3 regions of the Kitasatospora sp. NBC_01266 genome follow, and region 2 is predicted to be linked to each of the others. Evidence: riboswitches for the same ligand, from Rfam matches in the RefSeq annotation. Region 2 holds a riboswitch; each other region holds the start of a gene.
What was found. A riboswitch is a leader RNA that binds a small molecule or an ion and turns the genes downstream of it on or off. The one in region 2 is predicted to bind magnesium.
Positions count from the first base shown of each region.

Region 1: linked by a shared signal. The riboswitch ahead of OG403_RS17150 (NRAMP family divalent metal transporter) and the one ahead of OG403_RS07190 (hypothetical protein) in region 2 are both predicted to bind magnesium.
Region 3: linked by a shared signal. The riboswitch ahead of OG403_RS29465 (NRAMP family divalent metal transporter) and the one ahead of OG403_RS07190 (hypothetical protein) in region 2 are both predicted to bind magnesium.

Region 1 is NZ_CP108458.1:3,959,930-3,967,295, forward strand. It holds gene OG403_RS17130 (MarR family transcriptional regulator) at 1-868, shown strand, start outside; gene OG403_RS17135 (MgtC/SapB family protein) at 1,106-1,831, opposite strand; gene OG403_RS17140 (winged helix-turn-helix domain-containing protein) at 1,859-2,266, opposite strand; gene OG403_RS17145 (hypothetical protein) at 2,282-2,563, opposite strand; gene OG403_RS17150 (NRAMP family divalent metal transporter) at 2,773-4,449, opposite strand; M-box (ykoK) riboswitch at 4,755-4,932, opposite strand; gene OG403_RS17155 (PKD domain-containing protein) at 5,252-7,366, shown strand, end outside.
Region 2 is NZ_CP108458.1:1,622,793-1,630,158, reverse strand. It holds gene OG403_RS07200 (HEAT repeat domain-containing protein) at 1-16, opposite strand, end outside; gene OG403_RS07195 (glycoside hydrolase domain-containing protein) at 265-2,433, opposite strand; gene OG403_RS07190 (hypothetical protein) at 3,438-3,776, opposite strand; M-box (ykoK) riboswitch at 4,045-4,223, opposite strand; gene OG403_RS07185 (ADP-ribosylglycohydrolase family protein) at 4,322-5,368, opposite strand; partial or broken gene OG403_RS07180 (DUF6508 domain-containing protein) at 5,366-6,220, opposite strand; gene OG403_RS07175 (superoxide dismutase) at 6,511-7,113, shown strand; gene OG403_RS07170 (DUF4873 domain-containing protein) at 7,242-7,366, shown strand, end outside.
Region 3 is NZ_CP108458.1:6,862,404-6,869,769, reverse strand. It holds gene OG403_RS29490 (FUSC family protein) at 1-1,064, opposite strand, end outside; gene OG403_RS29485 (hypothetical protein) at 1,086-1,508, opposite strand; gene OG403_RS29480 (N-acetyltransferase) at 1,536-2,279, shown strand; gene OG403_RS29475 (MarR family winged helix-turn-helix transcriptional regulator) at 2,305-2,820, opposite strand; gene OG403_RS29470 (organic hydroperoxide resistance protein) at 2,978-3,391, shown strand; gene OG403_RS29465 (NRAMP family divalent metal transporter) at 3,501-5,150, opposite strand; M-box (ykoK) riboswitch at 5,419-5,596, opposite strand; gene OG403_RS29460 (DNA-binding protein) at 5,729-6,295, shown strand; gene OG403_RS29455 (MFS transporter) at 6,348-7,366, opposite strand, start outside.

The sequences.
Region 1 (7,366 bases), 2.3 Mb from region 2:
CCGTGCGCTCATCCGCAAAGGCCACCTGCGCCGGGTGCGCGAGACGGTGGGCGACGGCCTGACCCAGTGGGTCTCCCGGACGTACTTCTCGCGCACGCCGCGCAGCGCCACCTGGTGGGAGAAGTTCCTCAACGACCGCGAAAGCAGTGGGCGCACGGACCCCGCGCCCGCGCCCCCGGCGCGCTCCTTCTCCTACCGGGCGCTGGCCTCGCTGGCCGCCGCCGACCGGCGGATGATGCTCTCGGCCGCCGAGTGCGCGGAGTTGGAGGCGCTCGCCGCCGAGTGGTTCGCGCGCGGAGTGACCGTCGAGCAGTTCCGCTTCGCGATGACCAACGGCTTGCCCGCGACCGTGCAGTGCCCCGGTGCGTTCGCGCGCAAGCGGCTGATCGACCGGCTGCCGCCGGCGCGGGACACCGAGCCGCAGCCGCCGTCCGAGCGGCTGACGGAGTGCCAGGGCTGCCACCGCCCGGCCCGCCCGACCGCGCTGCGGGACGGGCTCTGCCGCAGCTGCTGGGAGGAGGAACCGGCACCGGGCGAGGGCCGGGCAGGCGACAGCCGGGCAGGCGACAGCCGGGCAGGCGACAGCCGGGCAGGCGGCCAGGAACAGGAGACACCGACCGGGATGATCGCCGGGATCCGGGCCGCGATCCGGGAGCGCAGAGCGCCCCGAGAGGTCAGCCCTGCTGCCGGGCCGCCGCCACCAGCAGCTCCGACGCCGCCTCCGGCAGGTCCAAGTGCCCGGAGATCCACGACGCTTCATGACCGGTACGGGCCAGCACCCACGCGGTCTGCAGCCGCCCCAGCGGACAGCCGGCCAGGTACGGCCGCACCGCCTCCAGCGGAAAGCCCGCCAGGCTCTCGGCGGTGAACCAGTCGTCGGCCGCCCCCGCAGCCGACCCCATGACCGGCTCCACCGCCGGCTCCACCGCCGACTCCCCCGCCAACTCCCCCACCACGACCGCCCGGCGCCGCCACCGCCGGAACGCCGCCAGTCCGCCCCGCACGCTGCTCCACACGTCCGCGCCCCCTGCCTCGCGCCGCGCCGTCGCCCGGTTCACGCCGGCGCCCGGTTCACGCCAACGCCTGGTTCACGCCAACGCCTGGTTCACGCCAACGCCTGGTTAACGTCCTCCTCCTCGTCCAGGTGCCAGTGCAGATCCCGCACCCCCGGCTCCAGCGAGAGCCGGGAGATCACCTGCTCCAACGCGCTGGCCACGTCACCGCTGACCGAGAGCGAGGCGCGCAGGCTGGTGGTCTCCGGGGTCTCCCGGCGGGCCCGCAGGCCGGTCGGGGTGAGGCCCGAGCTGGTGAGGGCCTGGAGCAGCAGGGCCCGGATATGGGTCTCGGAGCTGCGGTCGCAGCGCAGGTGCAGGTTGGCCTCGACCACCGCGTCGGGGTCGGTGCCGGCGGCCGGGACCCGGTCGAGCAGGCGTCCGGCGGGACGGCCGACCACGTGGACGGCGATCACGGCCAGCGTCCCGATCACGGCGAAGCCGTACTTGCCGGAGGCGGCCAGCACCCCGGCGGCGGCCGAGCACCAGAGCGTGGCAGCGGTGTTGAGGCCGCGCACCCCGGCGCCGTCACGCAGGATCACGCCACCGCCGAGGAACCCGATACCGGAGACCACGTAGGAGGCCACCCGGGTCGGGCTGCTGGTGTCGCCGACGGCCTCGCTGTAGAGCACGAACAGGGTGGCCCCGGTGGCGACCAGCGCGTTGGTGCGCAGGCCGGCCATCCGGGCCCGCCACTGGCGTTCGACCCCGATCACGGCACCGCACAGGACGCCGGTACCCAGTCGGAGCAGGAAGTCGAGGGTGGACAGGGCGTGCATGAAGCACCTCCTCGGGGATCGCTGGGGTCAACGGGTGCGGCGGTGGTCAGGCCCGGCGAAGGCCGGGTCGAACTTGTAGCCGATCTGCCGGACGGTGGTGATGGCGTCGCGATGAGCCGGGCCGAGCTTACGGCGGATCCGGGCCACATGAGTGCTGACCGTCCTGGTGTCGCCGAGATTCGGGCGGCCCCAGACGGCCTCCATCAACTGGCTGCGGGAGAGCACCCGCTTGGGCTGGGCCATCAGGTGGGCGAGCAACTCGAACTCCAGGTAGGTGAGGTCGAGCCGCCGCCCGTCGACGGTGGCAGTGCGCTGGTCGATGTCGACCACCACGCCGACCGCCGTGAGGCGCCGGGTCGGCGCCTCCACCATGGGAGCAGTCGCGGTTGGATTGTCGGAGAAGATCAGCTGAACCCTGGGGTAGTGCAGGGGCATCGAAACGTCTCCTTCTCAGCTCTCGGCGTGCCAGGCGGCTTCGAGGTGGACGGTCCCGGCGCGGTCGGTGACGGCGTGCCACTCGGCGGCCAGCCGCACGCGCTGCCGCTGCGGAGCGGCGGTGGCGCGCGGCGCCGGGGGCCGGAAGGTGTGCAGCACCGGGCTGTCGAGCGGGCTGTCGGCCAGCCGGCGCAGCAACTGCGCCAGGAAGGTCCGGACCCGGACGGTGCCGCCGAGGCCGATGGCCGGTCGCGGTCGGGCCGCCGGGAGCGCGGTGTGGAACGTGAAGACGGACACGGGGAGCTCACCTCCGTGGACGGCGTGCGCGCACGTCACGCGCACGCGGGCATGGCGAAGCGAACGCTTCGCGCGATTGAGCGTGCGTCAGTTGAAAGGCAGGAGGAGCTGTTGAACGGCAGGGTTGGAGGCCGGGACGAGTTGGGCCGGGGAAGGCGGCCCCTGTCCGGCCGGCCGGGACCGGGCGGCCGGACAGGGCGCCTCGGCCGTCAGTGGCCGAGCGCGGTCTCGACCAGCTTGAAGACGACCATGACCATCGCGATCAGCAGGTAGCCGCGCAGTGCGCCCATGCCGACCTTGCGGCCGGTGGACATCACCGGGCGGGTCAGGGTCTCCAGCGGCGGCATCCGCCAGTCGTCGCGGCCCGTGCGGTCCTGGGGGCACCCCCGGCCGGAGGCTGGGGGAGGGTCCTCGGCGGTCGCGGTCCGCTTGCGGGTGAAGGCGAAGCCGGCGACCAGCACACCCACCACGCCGCAGCCGGCCATGATGTCCAGGATCTGCCGCGAGGTGATGTCCGGGAAGAGCACCGAAGCGGTCAGGATCACCGACAGCGTCACCAGCACCCCCACCACCGCCGAGGTGAACGCGTTCACCTTGGGCCCGTTCGACCACGGCCCCAGCACCTGCTTGTCATTGCACAGCAGCAGCAGGAACACCGACGCCGACGGCAGCAGCACACCCGCCAGCACCTGCACACCCTGCGTCAGCAGACCCAGCGTGTGGTCACTGGACGCCAGCACGATCGCCGCCGCCGCACACACCAGACCCGCATACACCGCGTAGAACCCCTTCGCCCCACCGACCCCGCGGTGCAGCGAGTGCTTCATCCCGAACACATCACCGATCGCATACGCCGTCGACAGCGACACCGCGAACGCACCGATGATCGACGCGTCCAGCAACGCGATCGCGAACAGCACCCCGACCAGCTTGCCACCATGGTCCGCCAGCCCCTTCGCCACCGCACCCGCGTCCGTGAAGTTCCCGAACCCGTCCGTACCCGCGAACGCCGCCGCCGTGAAACCCATCATCGCCGCCGCACCCACGACCACGATCACGATCCCGATCCACAGATCGGCCTTCTCGTACTTCATGAACCGCGGCGTGATCCGCTTGTCGATCACATACGACTGCTGGAAGAACAACTGCCACGGCGCCACCGTCGTCCCCACGATCGAGATGATCAGCAGCATCACCGTCGCCAACTGCCCCGTACCACCCGGCATGTCCGGCACCACGAAGTCATGCGCCAGCTGCGAGGTCCTCGGGTGGACCATGAAGTAGATCGGCACCAGCAGCAGCGACCCCGCGCACAGCGCCACCGCGATCCGCTCGAAACGCTGGAACGACCCCGTGAACGCCGAAGCGATGATCACCGCCGCCGCCAGCACCACCGACGCCACCTTCGGCAGCCCCAGATACCCCGCCGCCAGCGTCACCCCGATGAACTCCGTCACCAGCGTCAACCCGTTCAGCAGGAACAGGTCGATCACGCTGAACGCGCCCCAGAACTTCCCGAACCGCTCCAGGATCAGCCGCGCGTGCCCCACACCGGTCACCGCACCCAGCCGCAGCACCATCTCCTGGTTCACGTACAGCACCGGAACCAGCAGCAGCAGCGTCCACAGCAGATGCGTACCGTAGTTCTGCCCCGCCTGGCCGTACGTCGAGAACGCCCCGGCGTCGTTGTCGCCGACCATCACGATCAGACCCGGACCGACAATCGCCAGCAGCGTCTTCAGCTTCGCCGACAGACCCTTGCGGTCAGCCGTGTCATCCAGCCTGATCGTGCCCAGCGCACCCTTGATATCGCCCAGGTGCGCATCATCCAGCACCGCGCTGCGCGCCGCCGGAACCTTCGAGTCGAGTGTCACGTTGGTGGTCATGGTGAACCTCCCTCAGCCCCCAACGATTCAGGGGGAGTTTGGAGGCACGCGGCAGCTATCCCCGCTACGAACAAGCGCCAAGGAGCGCGCCAGGGCAGCACTGAGCCGCTGATGGCGCGTCAGATCGAAAAGCGCGTAGCGAAGGTGGTTACCGCGAGCCGAAGAAGTACGAGGACAGGCGGGGGTAGGGGCAACTGTGGCCCGGACTACTGCAATCCATGAGTCTCTCGCCTCCTCCCGGCCGGTGCGCGCGACGGACCGCTGCGCATGACGACACGGCAAGGAGCTCGCCGGCCCCGAGGACCAGCTCACCCCAACTCGTCAGAGCTTTGGCACTTCACGGCGTGATCCGACTCGGCTGAGCCGGAAGCCACTTGGGATCAACCCTTAGGTCGGGAAGATCTGTCCTGATCCGGAGCGTCTCTCGACGGTTGGGATCAGTGGCCTGTGTCCATGAAGACGCCTCACCGAACGAGGTGCCTGCAAAACCTTGCCTAGCTTAGCCCTGTTCCACCCGAACGCTTGCCGCATTTACTAAACCTTGACCAAAGGGCCCTGGACACGTGGGGAAGTCCAGGTCACCGAGCGCCACCCGGGCTTCCGGCAGGCCAAGGCTTCGCCACGCGGCGATCAAGGCGGTCAACCGCCGTCCGCGCAGTGAATCGCCAGCTCAGGGCCGGGTTTCCCGACATCCGGGAGGCGCTCGTAACGGCGTGACAAAGATGAAGATCAAGAGGAGGATGTGCCCGGCTTCCGCCACGTGCGTAGAAGCCTCCAGCATCCGGTCCACAGGGGGTCCTCCGTGCGCCAGCGTCATCTCGCCGGCCTCGCCGTCGCCACCGTCATCGCGCTCGGGGCCGGTCTGCCCGCCCCGGTCCTCGCGGTCGCCGACGGTGCCACGCTCTTCGTCAACCCGGTCTCGGGCTGCACCGACACGGGCAGCGGCACCCAGGCCGCGCCGTTCTGCACCATCCAGGCCGCCGTCGATGCCGCCCAGCCCGGCCAGACCGTCCAGGTGGCCGCGGCCACGTACCGCGAGCAGGTCACGCTCACCCACTCGGGAGAGCCGGGCAAGCCGATCACCGTTCGCGGCGGCGACATCCGCAACGGCCTCAGCACTCTGCCGCTCGTCGGCTTCGACCCGGGCGGCACGGCCGCAGACCACGGCTTCGTCCTCAACGGCGTCCACGATGTCACGATCACGGGTCTCGGTATCCGTGGCTCCCTCGGTGCCGTCCAGTTGGCCGACACCCAGCTGGTGACCCTCGACGGCAACATCATGGGCGGATCGACGTCCGGCCCGCAGACCGCCGGCATCCACCTCAGCGGGACGACCGCCTCCACCACGATCAGCCGAAACATCGTCAGGGGCCTTGCCCGTACCGCCATCGTCGTCGACGCCGGCGTCACCGGCACCATCCTCACCACCAACGCCGTGGACAACCAGGCAGGCGGCGCCGGCATCCAGATCACCGACGCCCCGGGCACGGTGATCACGAGCAACACCGTCAGCTCGGTCTGCGGCCCGGCCATCGGCCTGCTCGGCAACTCGTCCAAGGCCGTGGTCGAGAACAACGTCCTCGCCACCGGCTTCGACACCGGCAAGAACGCCCCCGCCTGCGACCCGAGCCAGGGCACGGCCAAGCTCTCCGTCTCCGCGGACTCGGTGCCGGGCACCGTCGCCGACTACAACCTGGCCGACCCCTTCGGCAACGCGCCGGTCTACAACTGGGCGGGCACCAGCTACGCCACCGCGGCCGACTTCACCAAGGCCGTCCCGCAGCAGGGCGCCCACGACATCACGGCCGATCCGCACTACTCGGGGAACCCCGACACCGCTCTCCCCATCGGCTCCAACTCCCCCGGCATCGACTCGGCCGACGCCAACGCACCCGGCGAGCTCACCACCGACCTCTACGGCTACCAGCGGATCGACGACCCCGCCTTCCCCAACACCGGTACCGGTTCGGGCTACTACGACCGGGGCGCGTTCGAGTTCACGACCTCGTCCCGCTCGGTCGCGGTCGAGGTCCAGCCACGGCAGATTCCCGCCGGAGCGTCGACCACCCTCACGCTGCACGACTTCGGAAGCTGGTCGCCAGTCGTCTCCTACACCGTCGACTTCGGCGACGGAACTCCGACCGTGACGACCACGCAGTTCTCGGTCCAGCACACCTACCAGACTGCGGGCTCCTACCAGGCCACAGTCGTCGCCACCGAGCAGAACGGCGACACCACCACCACCGGTGACACCACCGTGCAGGTCAGCCCGCCCGGCCTGCTCGTCCCCAAGCTGACGTCCTCCCGGAACAGCAACCCGCTCGGGTACGACTTCTCGGACTTCGGCTCCACGTCCCCATGGTCGCTGGAGAGCTTCAGCTTCGACTTCGGTGACGGCAGTTCCCCCGTCACCACCACAGACGTCATCACGGGCACCTCCCACACCTACGCGAACGAGGGCGACTACACCGTCACGCTGACCGTGACCGACACGGGTGGGCGCAGCGAGAAGACCTCGCAGCTTCTGCACGTCGCGTACCAGGCGGGCGCCTTCCACCCGACAACCCCGATGAGGCTGCTGGACACCCGCACCCTGCCCAGCAGCGTGGCCGCCGGTGGCACCTTCGACCTCCAGTTGCTGCCCAACTACTCCAACTACTTCGGCTACCAGCAGCCGACTGCCGTCGTCCTCAACGTGACGGCGGTGTCGAAGGGGCGGGACGGCCACGTCACCGTCTACCCGACAGGTAGCAAGCAGCCCACCACGTCCAGCGTCAACTACGTCGGCGGGCAGGCCGTGCCCAACCTGATCACCGTCCCGGTCGGTCCGACCGGTGCGGTGTCGTTCGCCAACTCCTGGGGTGGCGACGTGGATCTGGTGGTGGACATCTCCGGCTTCTACAGCACCGACCTGTCG
Region 2 (7,366 bases):
AGCTTTCCATCTCCACGGGACTGATCCTTCCGCCGATCGAGGGTCAGGGTGTCAGCGATCTCCGACAAGGTGCTTGCGGCGCTGGATCGGCACACGCGGACCCTGTTTGATCGTGCCCCCAGCGGCAACCCGCTGGACGACGACGATCCGGCGAGCGCCGTTGATCATCCGCGCAGTCGTACCGGTCCGGGCCCCGAAAACAGCAGGCGGTGCTTCCCCCCGCCGCAGAGGGGAGAAGCACCGCCGTCACGACCGGAGAGTCGGTCAGCTCCGGGTCGCCAGGATCTGGCTGGAACCGTCGGGCATGCCCGCGATACCCACCCGCTGAGCGGGGAAGGTGTTCGACCCGTACGGCCCCGGGACGGCGCCGAAGCCGCTCCAGTTGCCGTTGGCGAGGCGGATGTTGTGGTAGACGTTGCCGTCGTTGCCGATCGCCAGCACCTGGGAGGAGCCGTCGGGCATCCCCGCGATCGCCACCGCGCTCGCGGCCATGGTGGACGAGCCGGCGCTGGGCAGCGGGGCGAAGCCGCTCCAGTTGCCGTTGGCGAAGCGGATCTCGTGGTAGACGTTGCCGTCGTTGCCGATCACCAGGACCTGGGAGGAGCCGTCGGGCATCCCCGCGATCGCCACCCGCTTGGCCGCCATGTTCGGCGTGCCGATCCCGGGCAGCGCGGCGAAGCCGCTCCAGTTGCCGTTGGCGAAGCGGATCTCGTGGTAGACGTTGCCGTCGTTGCCGATCGCCAGCACCTGGGAGGAGCCGTCCGGCATCCCCGCGATCGCCACGTCGCCGGCCGCCATGTTCGGCGTGCCGATCCCGGGCAGCGCGGCGAAGCCGCTCCAGTTGCCGTTGGCGGAGCGGATGTTGTGGTAGACGTTGCCGTCGTTGCCGATCGCCAGCACCTGGGAGGAGCCGTTGGGCATCCCCGCGATACCCGCCTTGCGCGCCGCCATGTTCGGCGAGCCGACGCCGCTCAGGGCCGCGAAGCCGCTCAGCGTGCCGCTGGTGGACCGGATCCCGTGGTACAGGTTCCCGTCCGTGCCGATGCCCAGCTCCTGCGAGGTGCCGTCCGGCATCCCGGCGATCGCCGCCTCGCTACCCTTGAACACGCCGACCCCGCCGACACCCGACATGGGGGTGAAGCCGGGCCAGTTGCCGGAGCTGGTCCGGGTGCCGAGGAAGAACTCGGAGGACTGGGACGGCGGCACGTTGGTGACCTGCACGTCCAGGTAGTCCTGGTCGATCCCGATCGAGTAGCCGCCGTAGGTCTGGTCTGCGGACGGCGAGGCGTACTGGTGGACGCGCTGGTGGTTGGCCCAGTAACCGGCCGGAATGGCCGAGTCGTTGGTGTCGGCCACGCCGTTCCAGTTGGCGTCGAACACCACGTCGGGCATGGTGTAGCCGCTGTTCCCGGCGTTGGCGACCAGGTCCTTCATGCCGGAGTTGGAGCTGCTGTAGACGCCGGAGTTGAAACCGTAGGCGTGCAGCTCGTTGGTCCAGGCGGTGAGGAAGGCGAGCACCGAGCCGGTGTACGTCGACTGGTAGCTCTCCATGTCGTAGTACAGCACGCTGCCGGGGGCGAACCCGAGCGTCGTGGCCTGCTGCACCGCGTCGTCCGCGGCGTTGGCGCCCTGGGTCGCCGGATTGGTGATCCCGCTGGCCTGCACGCCGACGTACAGCGGCATGAAGTGCCAGCCGCTGCTCTGTTGCTGCTGGACCCAGGAGGCCGTCAGGTTCGTCTGGCTGCAGGCGCGGTTCGAGCCGCCGATGTAGATGCCGATCGCCCGGTACGGGGAGGCGGACATCCAGGCGTTCATGGTGTCGCTGCTCGGCGCCTGGCAGGCGTCGAAGCCCTGACCGGTGTAGCTGGTGGCGGAGGCCGGCACGGTGGCGGCGGCGGACAGGCTGGAAGCGGCGGCGCTCCTGGGCGCGGCCGCCAGCATCCGGGGCGCGGCGGCCTTGGCGGACCGGCCGCTCGGCGCCGTGGTGGGCAGCCCGGCGCCGGCGATGATCTGACGGATCGACTGCTCGTCGGTGTCGTACGTACCGGTCACCTGAACCGTGGCGTCGGCCGCGTCGATCTCGTGGCCGGTCGCGTCGACCTTCGTGCCGACCGGCGTACCGCTGACGGTAGGTTCGACGAGCAGGGCCTCGGTGCGGCCGATCAGATGCGCCGGGCAGTTCTGCTCGGTGCCCGGCTGCCCGAGGTAGATGGTGTGCTGGTCGAACCGGACGCACGCGTGCGGATCGGCCGTCAGATCCACCACCGTCCATCCGGAGGGAACGTGGAACACGTGGTTCTGGTAGGACACGGCCTTGGTGTCCGAGGTGCCGGATGCGGCCTGCGCTGATCCGACGGCGGTCAGCGACGCGACGAGCGCGGCTGTCGCGGCGACCGCGTAGCGGCGTCGTCCGGTAGTGAGGCGAGAATTCACACGGGTCTCTCTGACAGTGGTGACGGTCGTCCCGCCGGGGTGCGGCGGGCCGGCGGACGCCACCGGCGCAGCGGCCGGCGGCGGTTACGGACTGGCGGACCGACCATCCGATCGAATCGTCGGCACGACAGTTACTCAGGATGCTAGTGCGACGCTCGGACATGTCGTGACGGCACCCGCCGAATCGGCCTGCCCGAGCGGTCGTGGCGGCCGCCGGCCGACAGGTGCGCTCGGCCCGCGGCTGCTTCTGGTCAGTCAGATCGGTTGCTGATCACGGAAGTCCACCGACATCTGGAACCCCCCGAGCGGTACGGAGACCGCCAGGCGAACAGTCCTTCTCAACGTTCCTCATCCCCCTGTGCCATCGATCAGCTCTCGTGATCGATGCGGAACACAGTAGCCGGGGCGGTCGTCACGATCCGAACCTCCCCCCGGGCTCCGGCGAGAGGGAACCGGGGACGCTCCGGCCGCGACTCACCGCGCGGTCCCGCGCCCGGGTAATCCAGTTGTCGATCGCCGTCCGACCCGGCACAGTCGCGGACTGTGCGCCGAAACGAATACGTGGGGCCGATGGCGTTGCGTGCGATGCAGAGCCTGGCCGGCCGGGTGTTCCCGGAGGCCGGCTGGCGGCACTCCGGCGACCTCGCGTGGGCGGCCGCCTGCGCGGATTCCGCTCCCGACACCCGCCCCACCGCAGTCTGGTCCACCGGCGATATGACCGTGGCCTGGGGCTGGCTGGAGTCGCCCGGAGAGCTGACCATGCAAGTCGACCCGGCTCATCCGGACCTCGCCGACCAGGTGCTGGCCTGGGCACGCCGGGCCACCGGCTCCGCCCGGCCCAGCGTGACGATCGGCGCGCACGAGACACACCTGGTGGCCGCGCTGACCGCGCACCGCTTCGAAGAGGACACGGACGGCCCGTTCTTCGCCTGCCTCGGACGACCGCTGACCGATCTGCCGCCGCTGCTCACCCCGCCCGGTGGCACGGATGAGCCCACCGCCCCTCAGCTGCGGGGCGGCATGACCCCGGGGCCGGCCGGGCCCGACAGTTCGGCGTGCTCGGCGATCGTGCGGGCGGCGGCGGTGGGGAGGTCGAGGTGCTGGGCGAGCCAGTCGGGGCGGTGGCCCTGGAGGGAGAGCAGGTAGGCGGTCTGCACCCGTACGTCGTAGGCGACTTCGGTCGAGGTGGTGGTCGCGAAGTCGTTGGGGTCGAGCAGGTACAGCTGCGGTACTCCGTCGCGCAGGGTCAGCCGCAGGCAGCCGCGTACGGTGCCGGACGGGGCGGGCGTGGCGGCCGTGGCGCCGGAGCGGCGGGTGGGACGGCTGGACATCAGGGTGGTCATGGGTGTCAACCTCCGGAGGCTCAAGGGCTGTTGGAGGGCACGCGCGGAGCCGGCGGGCTGCCGTGAAGCGCGCGGGGCGCAGCCGGGGGCCGGAGTGCGGGAAGGGGTCAGCGCGTGCCGGTGCGGAAAGCGGACAGGCGGGTGCGGGGCCTACTGTGACCCGGACTACTACTGCTCGAATCCATCGCTGTCGCCTCCTTCCGGCCGGTGCGCGAACTGGTGCGCCTGATCGACACGGCAAGGAGCGGACCGGCGCGCACGAGCCGCCGGCACACCCCAACTCGTCAGAGCTTCAGCACTTCACGGCGTGATCCGACTCGCGGGAGTCGGAAGCCACTTGGGATCAACCCTTAGGTCGGGAAGATCTGTCCTGACCCTGGGCGTCTCTCGACGTCGTGGGGTCAGTGGCCTGTGTCCGTGAAGACGCCTCACCGAACGAGGTGCCTTCTGCACAACTTCCGCCACTATAGACCGCCGAAGTGGACACGCGAGCCGGCCGAGCGACTTCCGAGCGACTTCCTGACGCGCTGCCCGCCGGACAGCGCCTAACGGCTCCCGTCCCAGAGCGCGCCGAAGGAGAGCAGCTCGTCGCGGTGCTCGATCCGCCGCACCCACTCCTGCGGCCAGGCGTCCGCGCCGAGATACGCACCGGCGAACGCGCCGGTCAGGCAGGCGATCGAGTCGGAGTCGCCGGAGGAGTACGCGGCCCGGCGCACCGCCGCCACCGGGTCGTCGGGCAGCAGCAGGAAGCAGAGCAGACCGCCGGCCAGGGCCTCCTCGGCGACCCACCCCGCGCCGGTGGCCAGGCAGGGGTCGGCCTCCAGGTCGGGAGCCGCCAGCGCGGCGTCCAGCCGGTCGAGCACCGCGAGGCAGTCGTCCCAGCCCCGGGCGATGAACGCCTGGGCCGAGGGGTCGGATGCCCGCGCCACCAGGTCGCCGAGCCAGAGGTCGTCGTACCCGGTCCGGTTGAGGTTCGCGTAGCTGCGCAGCAGACCGGGCAGTTCGGCCGGCGCCGCGCCTTCGGCCAGCAGCCACACCGCGTGCGCGGTGAGGTCGCTCGCCGCCAGCGCGGTGGGGTGGCCGTGGCTCAGCGCCGCCTGGAGCTGTGCGGCGCCGGATCGCTGACGCTGCGTCAGATTCGGCACCAGTCCGATCGGGGCGACCCGCATGTTGGCGCCGCACCCCTTGGAGTCGATCTGGCTGGCCTCCTGCCAGCGGCGGTCGGGCTTGGCCAGCAGCCAGCAGGCCGTCAGACAGGTCTGGCCTGGGGCGCGGTTGTTGTCGGGCGACTTCGACCAGTCGACGAACTCCTCACGCACCGGCCGCTCCAGGCGCAGCGGGGCGAGCGTCCCGCGGTCGAGCGCGGTGCGCAGGCCGCGTGCCAGGGCCAGCGTCATCTGGGTGTCGTCGGTGATCAATGCGTGCTTCGGCAGCGGAAGTTCGCGCCAGTGGGGCCAGTGTGCCTCGATCAGCTCGACGGTCTTGAACTCGGTGGGCTTCCCCAGGGCGTCCCCGATCGCCAGCCCGAGCAGTGCCCCGGTCGCGGGCCTGCGCACCGCCCGGGGCGCGGGGCCGGCCTCGTACCAGGCCACCAGGGCGGCGGCGATCGCATACAGCGTGCCGTCCAGGTACGCGGTGGCGATGGTGCCGTCGCTGAAACGCTCGCCGCGCACCACCGCGGTCGCGGCGCGCACCGCGTCGCCCGGGGTGTAGGTCTCCTCCCAGCTCAGTTGCGGCAGGGGGAAGTTGATCCAGGCATAGCTGGGCGTGACCGCTCCCACGGTCGACAGCAGCCCGGTGAGCAGGTTCACCCGCTCCCCGTAGGCGGGGTAGGGGAATCCGCCGGCCGGCGCCGTCCAGCGGACGTCGTCGTCCTCGACCGTCCAGTCGCGCACCGCCGCAGCGAGCCGCAGCCAGGCGTCGGCCCGGTGGCGTCGCAGCCGGGCGAGCAGCGCCGCGTCCCCCGGGTCCCAGGCGGGGTCGGCCGGCTCCGGGCGCGGGGGCGCGGGGCGGAGCAGCCGGTGCATCCGGGCGTACTTCAGCCGAAGCCGGATCCGGGTCGCCGGGTCCAGCGCCGCGAGGCGCTCGGGGTTCGAGTTGTGCGCGAGGTCGGCTTCCTTGATCGCGACCGCGCCGGGGGTCGACCTGATCCGCGCCGCGTACTCGCGCGGGTCCTCCCCGGGGCGCTTGGTCAGCGCCAGGACCAGCTCCTTGGTGTGTGCGGAGAGCGGCGCCGAGGCCAGCCACTGCGGCGACAGCGCGGCGTCCTCGATCGCGTCGTGCAGCCAGGCGGCGGCGATCTGCTCCTCGCTGCCCTGGGAGCGAGTCACCCGTGCCGCCACGGCGGCCAGGTGCTCGGCGTACGGCCGACCCGCCTTGTCCAGCTGTCCGGCGTGCGCGCGCCGGGCCACCGCTTCGACCTCGGCCAGACTCAGAAAGACCATCAGCGCACTGTACTACCGCCACTTTTGCCGACCGGGACGGACCGGGGGCGGGCCGGGGGCCGACCGGACGGTGGACCTGCTGGTGCGGAGCCGGCCCGTGCGTCCCGGCGGGCGCCGGTTGGGAAGACGATCGTCAGTCAGGAAGGACCCGCGCCCACGGGGAGTGCTGTCCACGGCTGACGGGGGCCGACTCCGCGTTCAACATGCTGATGCATGCTGGACGCTATTGCAACTCTTACGCAATAGTGTTTCCAGGCATGATCATCACCTCTGAAAGGGGCCGTGTCCTGATGGGCACCTACTCGCTTCCCGACCTGCCGTACGACTACTCGGCACTGGAGCGCGCGATGAGCGCCGAGATCCTGGAGCTGCACCACTCCAAGCACCACGCGGCCTACGTCAAGGGCGCCAACGACACCCTGGAGCAGCTGGCCGAGGCGCGCGCCAAGGAGCAGTTCGGCAGCCTGGTCGGCCTGCAGAAGACGCACGCCTTCCACCTCTCGGGCCACGTGCTGCACTCGCTCTTCTGGGAGAACCTCTCCCCGGACGGCGGCGACCGCCCCGACGGCGCGCTCGGCACCGCGATCGAGCAGCACTTCGGCGGCTTCGAGGCGTTCCGGGGGCAGCTCACCGCCGCCACCGTCGGCGTCCAGGGCTCGGGCTGGGGCCTGCTGGCCTGGGAGCCGCTGAGCCGCAGCCTGGTCGTCGAGCAGGTCTACGACCACCACGGCAACGTCGGCCAGGGCACCACCCCGCTGCTGGCCTTCGACGCCTGGGAGCACGCCTACTACCTGCAGTACCGCAACGTCCGCCCCGACTACGTCGAGAAGCTCTGGGACGTCGTCAACTGGAACGACGTCGCCGCCCGCTTCGCCGAGGCCGCCGCGGCCTGACGCGGCGCCGGTGGGCCGGCTGCCGGTGCGGCGGGCGCGGGCGCTCGCACCCGCCGCATCGGCCGCATCGGCAGCCGGAGCGCGCTGCCCGGCGTGCGACCGGGGCGTGCAGAGCCGAGACTGGCGGCGTGACCGATGACGTGTATCGAGGATGGGCGACCCTGATCGACCGGGGTTTCGAGATCGTGGTCCACGCGGACCTGGCCGTCCGCCGCTCGCCGGACGGCGGCCAGGGCTGGGGTGGGCACCTCCA
Region 3 (7,366 bases), 5.2 Mb from region 2:
AGCCGCAGGCCGTAGTGCCAGGAGGCGGCCGACAGCAGTACCTCACGGGCCCTGGACCGGGCCCGGACCCGCAGCGGGGTCGGGCGCAGCGCGGCGGAGGCCGCGAGCGACTGGTGCTTGCCCGCCAGCACCTCCCGCGCGTGCAGGACGGCGGCAGCCGCGGCCCGTTCCACGGGGGTGGTCGGTTCGCGCTCCGACACGGCGTCCACCGCGAGCGGCTGCCCGGCCCCCACCGCCCGCGCGATCCGCCGCACCTCGCCCGCCAGTTGGCCGCCCAGCGCGCCGCCCGCCGCGTGCACGGCGGGGGCGGCCTCGATCAGCGGTGTCAGCGCGCCCAGCAGTGCCATCAGGCGGGACATCCCCTGGCTGCGCCCCGGGGCCAGCGCGCGGCGGCTGAGCAGCAGGTCGTAGGCGTGGTCGAGGGCCCCGGTCAGCCGGGCGCGCACCTCGCTCCAGTGCTCGCCGCCGGCGGCGTCGAGCAGGTCGGCGGTCTGCCGGTAGGCGTCGGCGACCGCGTCCCGTTCGGGGACCCGGGACCGGACCGGCCAGGCGAGCAGCGCCATCGCCAGGATCAGCGCGGCGCCGAGCAGGATCAGCAGGGGACCGTGCCACCAGGGCGGCGGGAACGGCAGGCCGGCGCCGATCACCGCCATCAGCAGCACGTTGAGCCCGATGGCGGAGGAGACCGCGCCGATCGTGCTGATCATCCCGGCCACCAGCGCGAGCCCGGTGAGGGCGGCGACCGCCACCCAGCCGTGCCCGTACACCTGCTCGCCGAGCGCCAGTCCGGCGGCGGCGAAGAGCTGCGGCACGGCGATGTTGAACACCCGCAGCCGGTAGGCGTCGGCGGTGTCCCCGAGCACGGCGCCGAGTGCCCCCATCGCGACCAGCGCTCCGTCGGCGCTCTGCCCGGTGGCGAAGCCGACAGCCACCGGCAGCGCCATCCCGACGGCCGCGCGCACCGCGGCTGCCCTGGGCACGGGGGTGGGCTGCGGACGCAGCGTGCGGACCAGCCAGGGAGGCGGGGTCAGTCGGCCGGCGGAATCGGTCTCAGCGCTGCTCATCGGATGATCCTCGCGCGTCGTTCATTCCCGTCCCGGAAGGCGCGAGCGCGCCCGCCCGCGCCGCCGCCAGCCAGGCGCCTCGACGCGGGCCAGCTCGGCCTCGTACCGGTCCGCCTCGAAGTCGAACTCCAGCGGCCGGGTTCCGTCGGCGGGAACCTCCCAGTCCGACCAGCGGACGACGTTCCCGAACCGCTGCACGACGGCGGAGAGGAAGCCGCAGCAGCCACCGGTGCACTCCGGCTCTCCCAGCTCCACGCGCCGCGGCTCGCCGGTCGCCCGCAGCAGACCGGGGCGGCCGACGGGGAACACGCTGACCGCGCTCGGCCCGTAGCCCCCGGGGCCGACCGCCTGTTCCACCAGGTCCTCGCCGTTCACCCAGAACCGCGTCTGGGCCGCGAACCGAGGCCCCGGCGCCAGCACCTGGATCCCCAACCGATCGAACACCCGGTCATCCTAGCTACCCTGCGCCGTATGGAATTCATGATCACCACGCTGGCCGAACGGCCGCACCTCGCCGAGTCGCTCTGGTTCCCCGACACCTGGCCGGAGTTCATTCTGAACGACCTGGTCGGGCTCGCCCACTTCGGAGAACTCGACCAGGTTTTTCCCGAGTTCACCATGGTGGCGACCGACCCGGACGGCGTCGTGGTGGCCCGCGGCCACAGCGTGCCGTTCGCGCTGCACGGGCCGGGGCGCGGCGAGTTGCCGGCCGGCGGCTGGGACAAGGTGCTGGTCTGGGCGTTCCAGGACCTGCGGCGCGGCACTCCGGCAGACACGGTGAGCGCGATCGACGTCACCGTGCGGGCGGACCGGCTCGGCCAGGGCCTGTCGGCCGTGCTGCTGGCCGCGCTGCGCGAGAATGCCCGCTCGCGCGGCTTCGCCGAGCTGGTCGCCCCGGTGCGACCGACCGGCAAGCACCTCGAACCCGACAGCCCGATGGGCGAGTACGCGCTGCGCACCCGGGCGGACGGCCTGCCGGTCGACGCCTGGCTGCGCACCCACGTACGGGCCGGCGGCGTGATCGACTCGGTCGCGCCCTGCTCGATGACGGTCACCGGCTCCACCGCGCAGTGGCGTGCCTGGACCGGCCTGCCGTTCGACGCACCGGGCCCGGTCCTGGTGCCGGACGGCCTGGTACCCGCGCACTGCTCGCCGGAGCGGGACGTGGTCAGCTACGTCGAACCGAACGTCTGGGTCCGGCACGCCCTGCGCTGACCGCGACGCCGAGGCGGCGGCCCGCTCAGGCCTCGCCGGCCGCCGGCTCGGTGCCGAACATGTCCAGGGTGGCGGTCAGTTGCTCGAGCCGGGTGCGCAGCTCGACGCCCTGCGCGGCCGTCAGCCCGCTCGCGACCGCGATCTGCCGGGGCACCCGCTGGGCGGCGCCGCGCAGCGCGGTGCCCTCGGCGGTGAGGCGGACGATCACCGAGCGCTCGTCCTGGGGGCTGCGCTCACGCAGCACCAGGCCGGCCGCGTCCAGCCGCTTCAGCAGCGGCGAGAGCGTGCCGGAGTCGAGCCGCAGCAGTTCGCCGAGCCGCTTGACCGGCAGATCACCGTGCTCCCAGAGCGTCAGCATCACCAGGTACTGCGGGTAGGTCAGACCGAGGTCCTGGAGCAGCCGGCGGTAGACCCGGTCGAAGGAGCGGGCAGCGGCGTGCACGGCGAAGCAGACCTGGAGGTCGAGCTGGAGCAGGTCGAGGTCGGCGGGCAGGCCGTCGCCGGTCGGGGACGGCGGGCTGCTCGGGTTCACGGTGGCCATGCCTCAAGGATACAACTCGATCGCGCATCACTTGGTTGCGCACAACTGAATCGCGTGCCATGCTGGTGGAGCGGCCGAACCACTCGGCCGAACACCACTCGGCCGGCCCACCCGGGCACCCCGCCGGGTGATCGACGACGGACGAAGGACGATTCCGATGGATGCGCTGTACACCGCTGCCGCCACCGCCAACGGCCGAGAGGGCCGCACGGTGAGCTCCGACGGCCGACTCGACCTCCAGCTCGCGTTCCCGGCGGCCCTGGGCGGCAACGGCGAGGGCACCAACCCCGAGCAGCTCTTCGCCGCCGGCTACGCGGCCTGCTTCGCCAGCGCCCTGGGCGCGGTCGGCCGGGCCGCGAAGATCGACACCAAGGACGCCTCGGTCACCGCCGAGGTCAGCATCGGCAAGGACACCGACGGCGGCTTCGGCCTCGCCGTCACGCTGCGGGTCGAGCTCCCGGACAGCCTGCAGGGCGAGCAGGGCCAGGCACTGGTCGAGCAGGCGCACGCGTACTGCCCGTACTCCAAGGCGACCCGCGGCAACATCCCGGTCACCGTGGTCGTCGAGTAGGCACGCGCAGCTCGCTCGGGTCTGTCGAGGCGCCCACCGGGCCGAACCTGACGGTTCGCCGTCCCGGGGGCGCCTCGCCCGTTTCCGAGCCGACCGCGCGGTCCGTTCTTCAGTGGCCGAGCGCGGTCCCGACCAGCTTGACGACCACCAGGATCAGCGCGATGAACAGGTAGCCGCGCAGTGCGCCCATGCCGACCTTGCGGCCGGTGGACATCACCGGGCGGGTCAGGGTCTCCAGCGGCGGCATCCGCCAGTCTCCCGCAGCCTCCGACGGAGAGCTCGCGGCAGTGCTGGTTCCGAACCTGCGGGTGAAGGCGAAGCCGGCGACCAGGACACCCACCACACCGCAGCCGGCCATGATGTCCAGGATCTGCCGCGAGGTGATGTCCGGGAAGAGCACCGAAGCGGTCAGGATCACCGACAGCGTCACCAGCACCCCCACCACCGCCGAGGTGAACGCGTTCACCTTGGGCCCGTTCGACCACGGCCCCAGCACCTGCTTGTCATTGCACAGCAGCAGCAGGAACACCGACGCCGACGGCAGCAGCACACCCGCCAGCACCTGCACACCCTGCGTCAGCAGACCCAGCGTGTGGTCACTGGACGCCAGCACGATCGCCGCCGCCGCACACACCAGACCCGCATACACCGCGTAGAACCCCTTCGCCCCACCGACCCCGCGGTGCAGCGAGTGCTTCATCCCGAACACATCACCGATCGCATACGCCGTCGACAGCGACACCGCGAACGCACCGATGATCGACGCGTCCAGCAACGCGATCGCGAACAGCACCCCGACCACCTTGCCACCATGGTCCGCCAGCCCCTTCGCCACCGCACCCGCGTCCGTGAAGTTCCCGAACCCGTCCGTACCCGCGAACGCCGCCGCCGTGAAACCCATCATCGCCGCCGCACCCACGACCACGATCACGATCCCGATCCACAGATCGGCCTTCTCGTACTTCATGAACCGCGGCGTGATCCGCTTGTCGATCACATACGACTGCTGGAAGAACAACTGCCACGGCGCCACCGTCGTCCCCACGATCGAGATGATCAGCAGCATCACCGTCGCCAACTGCCCCGTACCACCCGGCATGTCCGGCACCACGAAGTCATGCGCCAGCTGCGAGGTCCTCGGGTGGACCATGAAGTAGATCGGCACCAGCAGCAGCGACCCCGCGCACAGCGCCACCGCGATCCGCTCGAAACGCTGGAACGACCCCGTGAACGCCGAAGCGATGATCACCGCCGCCGCCAGCACCACCGACGCCACCTTCGGCAGCCCCAGATACCCCGCCGCCAGCGTCACCCCGATGAACTCCGTCACCAGCGTCAACCCGTTCAGCAGGAACAGGTCGATCACGCTGAACGCGCCCCAGAACTTCCCGAACCGCTCCAGGATCAGCCGCGCGTGCCCCACACCGGTCACCGCACCCAGCCGCAGCACCATCTCCTGGTTCACGTACAGCACCGGAACCAGCAGCAGCAGCGTCCACAGCAGATGCGTACCGTAGTTCTGCCCCGCCTGGCCGTACGTCGAGAACGCCCCGGCGTCGTTGTCGCCGACCATCACGATCAGACCCGGACCGACAATCGCCAGCAGCGTCTTCAGCTTCGCCGACAGACCCTTGCGGTCAGCCGTGTCATCCAGCCTGATCGTGCCCAGCGCACCCTTGATATCGCCCAGGTGCGCATCATCCAGCACCGCGCTGCGCGCCGCCGGAACCTTCGAGTCGAGTGTCACGTTGGTGGTCATGGTGAACCTCCCTCAGCCCCCAACGATTCAGGGGGAGTTCGGGGGCACGCGGCAGCAGACCTCGGAACAGGTGCCCGCACCTGTACGGGTGAAGCTTGCCGAGGTGGTTACCGCGAGCCGAAGAAGTACGAGGACAAGCGGGGGTAGGGGCAACTGTGGCCCGGACTACTGCAATCCATGAGTCTGTCTCTCGCCTCCTCCCGGCCGGTGCGCGCGACGGACCGCTGCGCATGACGACACGGCAAGGAGCTCGCCGGCCCCGAGGACCAGCTCACCCCAACTCGTCAGAGCTTTGGCACTTCACGGCGTGATCCGACTCGGTTGAGCCGGAAGCCACTTGGGATCAACCCTTAGGTCGGGAAGATCTGTCCTGATCCGGAGCGTCTCTCGACGGTTGGGATCAGTGGCCTGTGTCCGTGAAGACGCCTCACCGAACGAGGTGCCTTCTTCATTGAACGCTAATCAGCATAGACCCGCGCCCACATCGAAGCGCCCGCGATTACCAAACTTTGACTGATGAACAGGTTGTTCACAAGTGAACATTGACAACTGATTGAAGCCTCGACCAGAGTGCTGACATGGCATCAACTCACTCTGCCGATCCGGTCGGACCCGTCGATCCGTTCGCGGTGCCGGATCCCGACCAGGCGCGGGCCCAGCGCGAGTACACCTCGCTCTTCCGGATAGCCGAGCGGCACGCCGCCACCGACGAGCAGCGCCGACGCCAGGTGCACCCCGCGGTCCTCGCCCCGCACGAGGCGATCCGTCTGGTCAGCCTGCTGCTCAGCGGCACCGCGACGGCCGAGGCGGGCGAGCCGGAGGTGGACCGCAGCGACATCCTGGCCGCGCTCAGCCTGGTCCCGCTGGCCCGGGCCGAGATGGACGACCTGGAGGCCGGACTGCTCGGGATGGCACGCGGGCGCGGACTCACCTGGCAGGAGGTGGCGTTCGGTCTGGGCCTGGGCACCCCGCAGGCGGCCCGCCAGCGGTACGAGCGGCTGGCCGGGCGCTCGGCAGTCGCGGCAGCGGCTTCGTCACCGGCACCGGGGGCGGGAGCGGGGGCGGCACCGGGGGCGGGAGCGGGGGCGGGGGCGGGGGCGGGGGCGGGGGCGGGAGCGGGGGCGGGGGCGGCCGCGACCGACTGACCGCGACCGGGGAGCTGTCCGCCCGGCGGGCCGGGAGAGACAGCGGCCGCCGCTACCGGCGGTGGCCCGCCGTCCGGCCTCCGGGCCGGGCCGCCGCGCGGACCCAGAGGGCGATCACCGCGCCGAGCAGGCAGAGGGCCACCGCCACCACGATCGCGCGGTCGGCGCCCGCGGCCGTCGCGGCGGCCGGCCCGGCGGCTGAGTGGGCGGAGCCGATCAGGGCCAGGGCCAGGGCGACGCCGAGGGCCGAACCCAGGTAGCGGGCGGTGTTGTTGGCGCCGGAGCCCATGGCCGCGCGATGGGCCGGCACGCTGCTGACGGCGAGTCGGGCCAGGGCCGCGTTGAGCACGCCGCTGCCCAGACCGGCCAGCGCCAGGCCGGGGACCAGCCGGGGCCAACCGGCGTCGGGCGTCAGCCCGTAGAGGGCGGCCTCACCGAGCGCGCAGGCCAGCAGGGCGGCGGCCAGCTGGGTGATCGGGGTGAACCGGTCGGCCAGCCGACGGGACTGCAGGGCGGCGACCACCGACAGGCCGGACCAGATCGCCAGCACCAGCCCGGCCACCAACGGCGTCTCGCCGAGCGCGCGTTCCAGCACGGTGGGCAGGCAGCTCATCAGGCCGACGATGGACAGACCGGTGAAGAGCGCGCCCGCCCCGGCGGCGATGAAGCCGGGGTCGCGGAAGAGCCCGAGGTCCAGCATCGGCTCGGCCACCCGGGACTCCACCAGCGCGAACGCGGCCAGTCCGGCCACCCCGAGGACGAGCAGCACCACCGGGACGGTGCGCAGCCAGCCGGTGCGCCCCTCGGCCAGACCGGCGACCAGCGCGGCGGTGCCGGCCGCCAGGGTGAGGGCGCCCAGTGGGTCGAGGCGGCGCGGCCGGTCGCTGCGGGACTCGGTGAGGCAGCGCACGGCGAGCCCGGCGAGCAGCAGCGCCAGGAGCGCCAGCAGCGCGTAGACCGCACGCCAGCCCGCGAGTTCGGCCAGCAGCGCGGCGTAGACGGGGCCCACCGCGATGCCGAGCCCGACCGCCGCGCCCCAGCCGCCGAGCGCCCGGACCCGGGCGGGGCCGA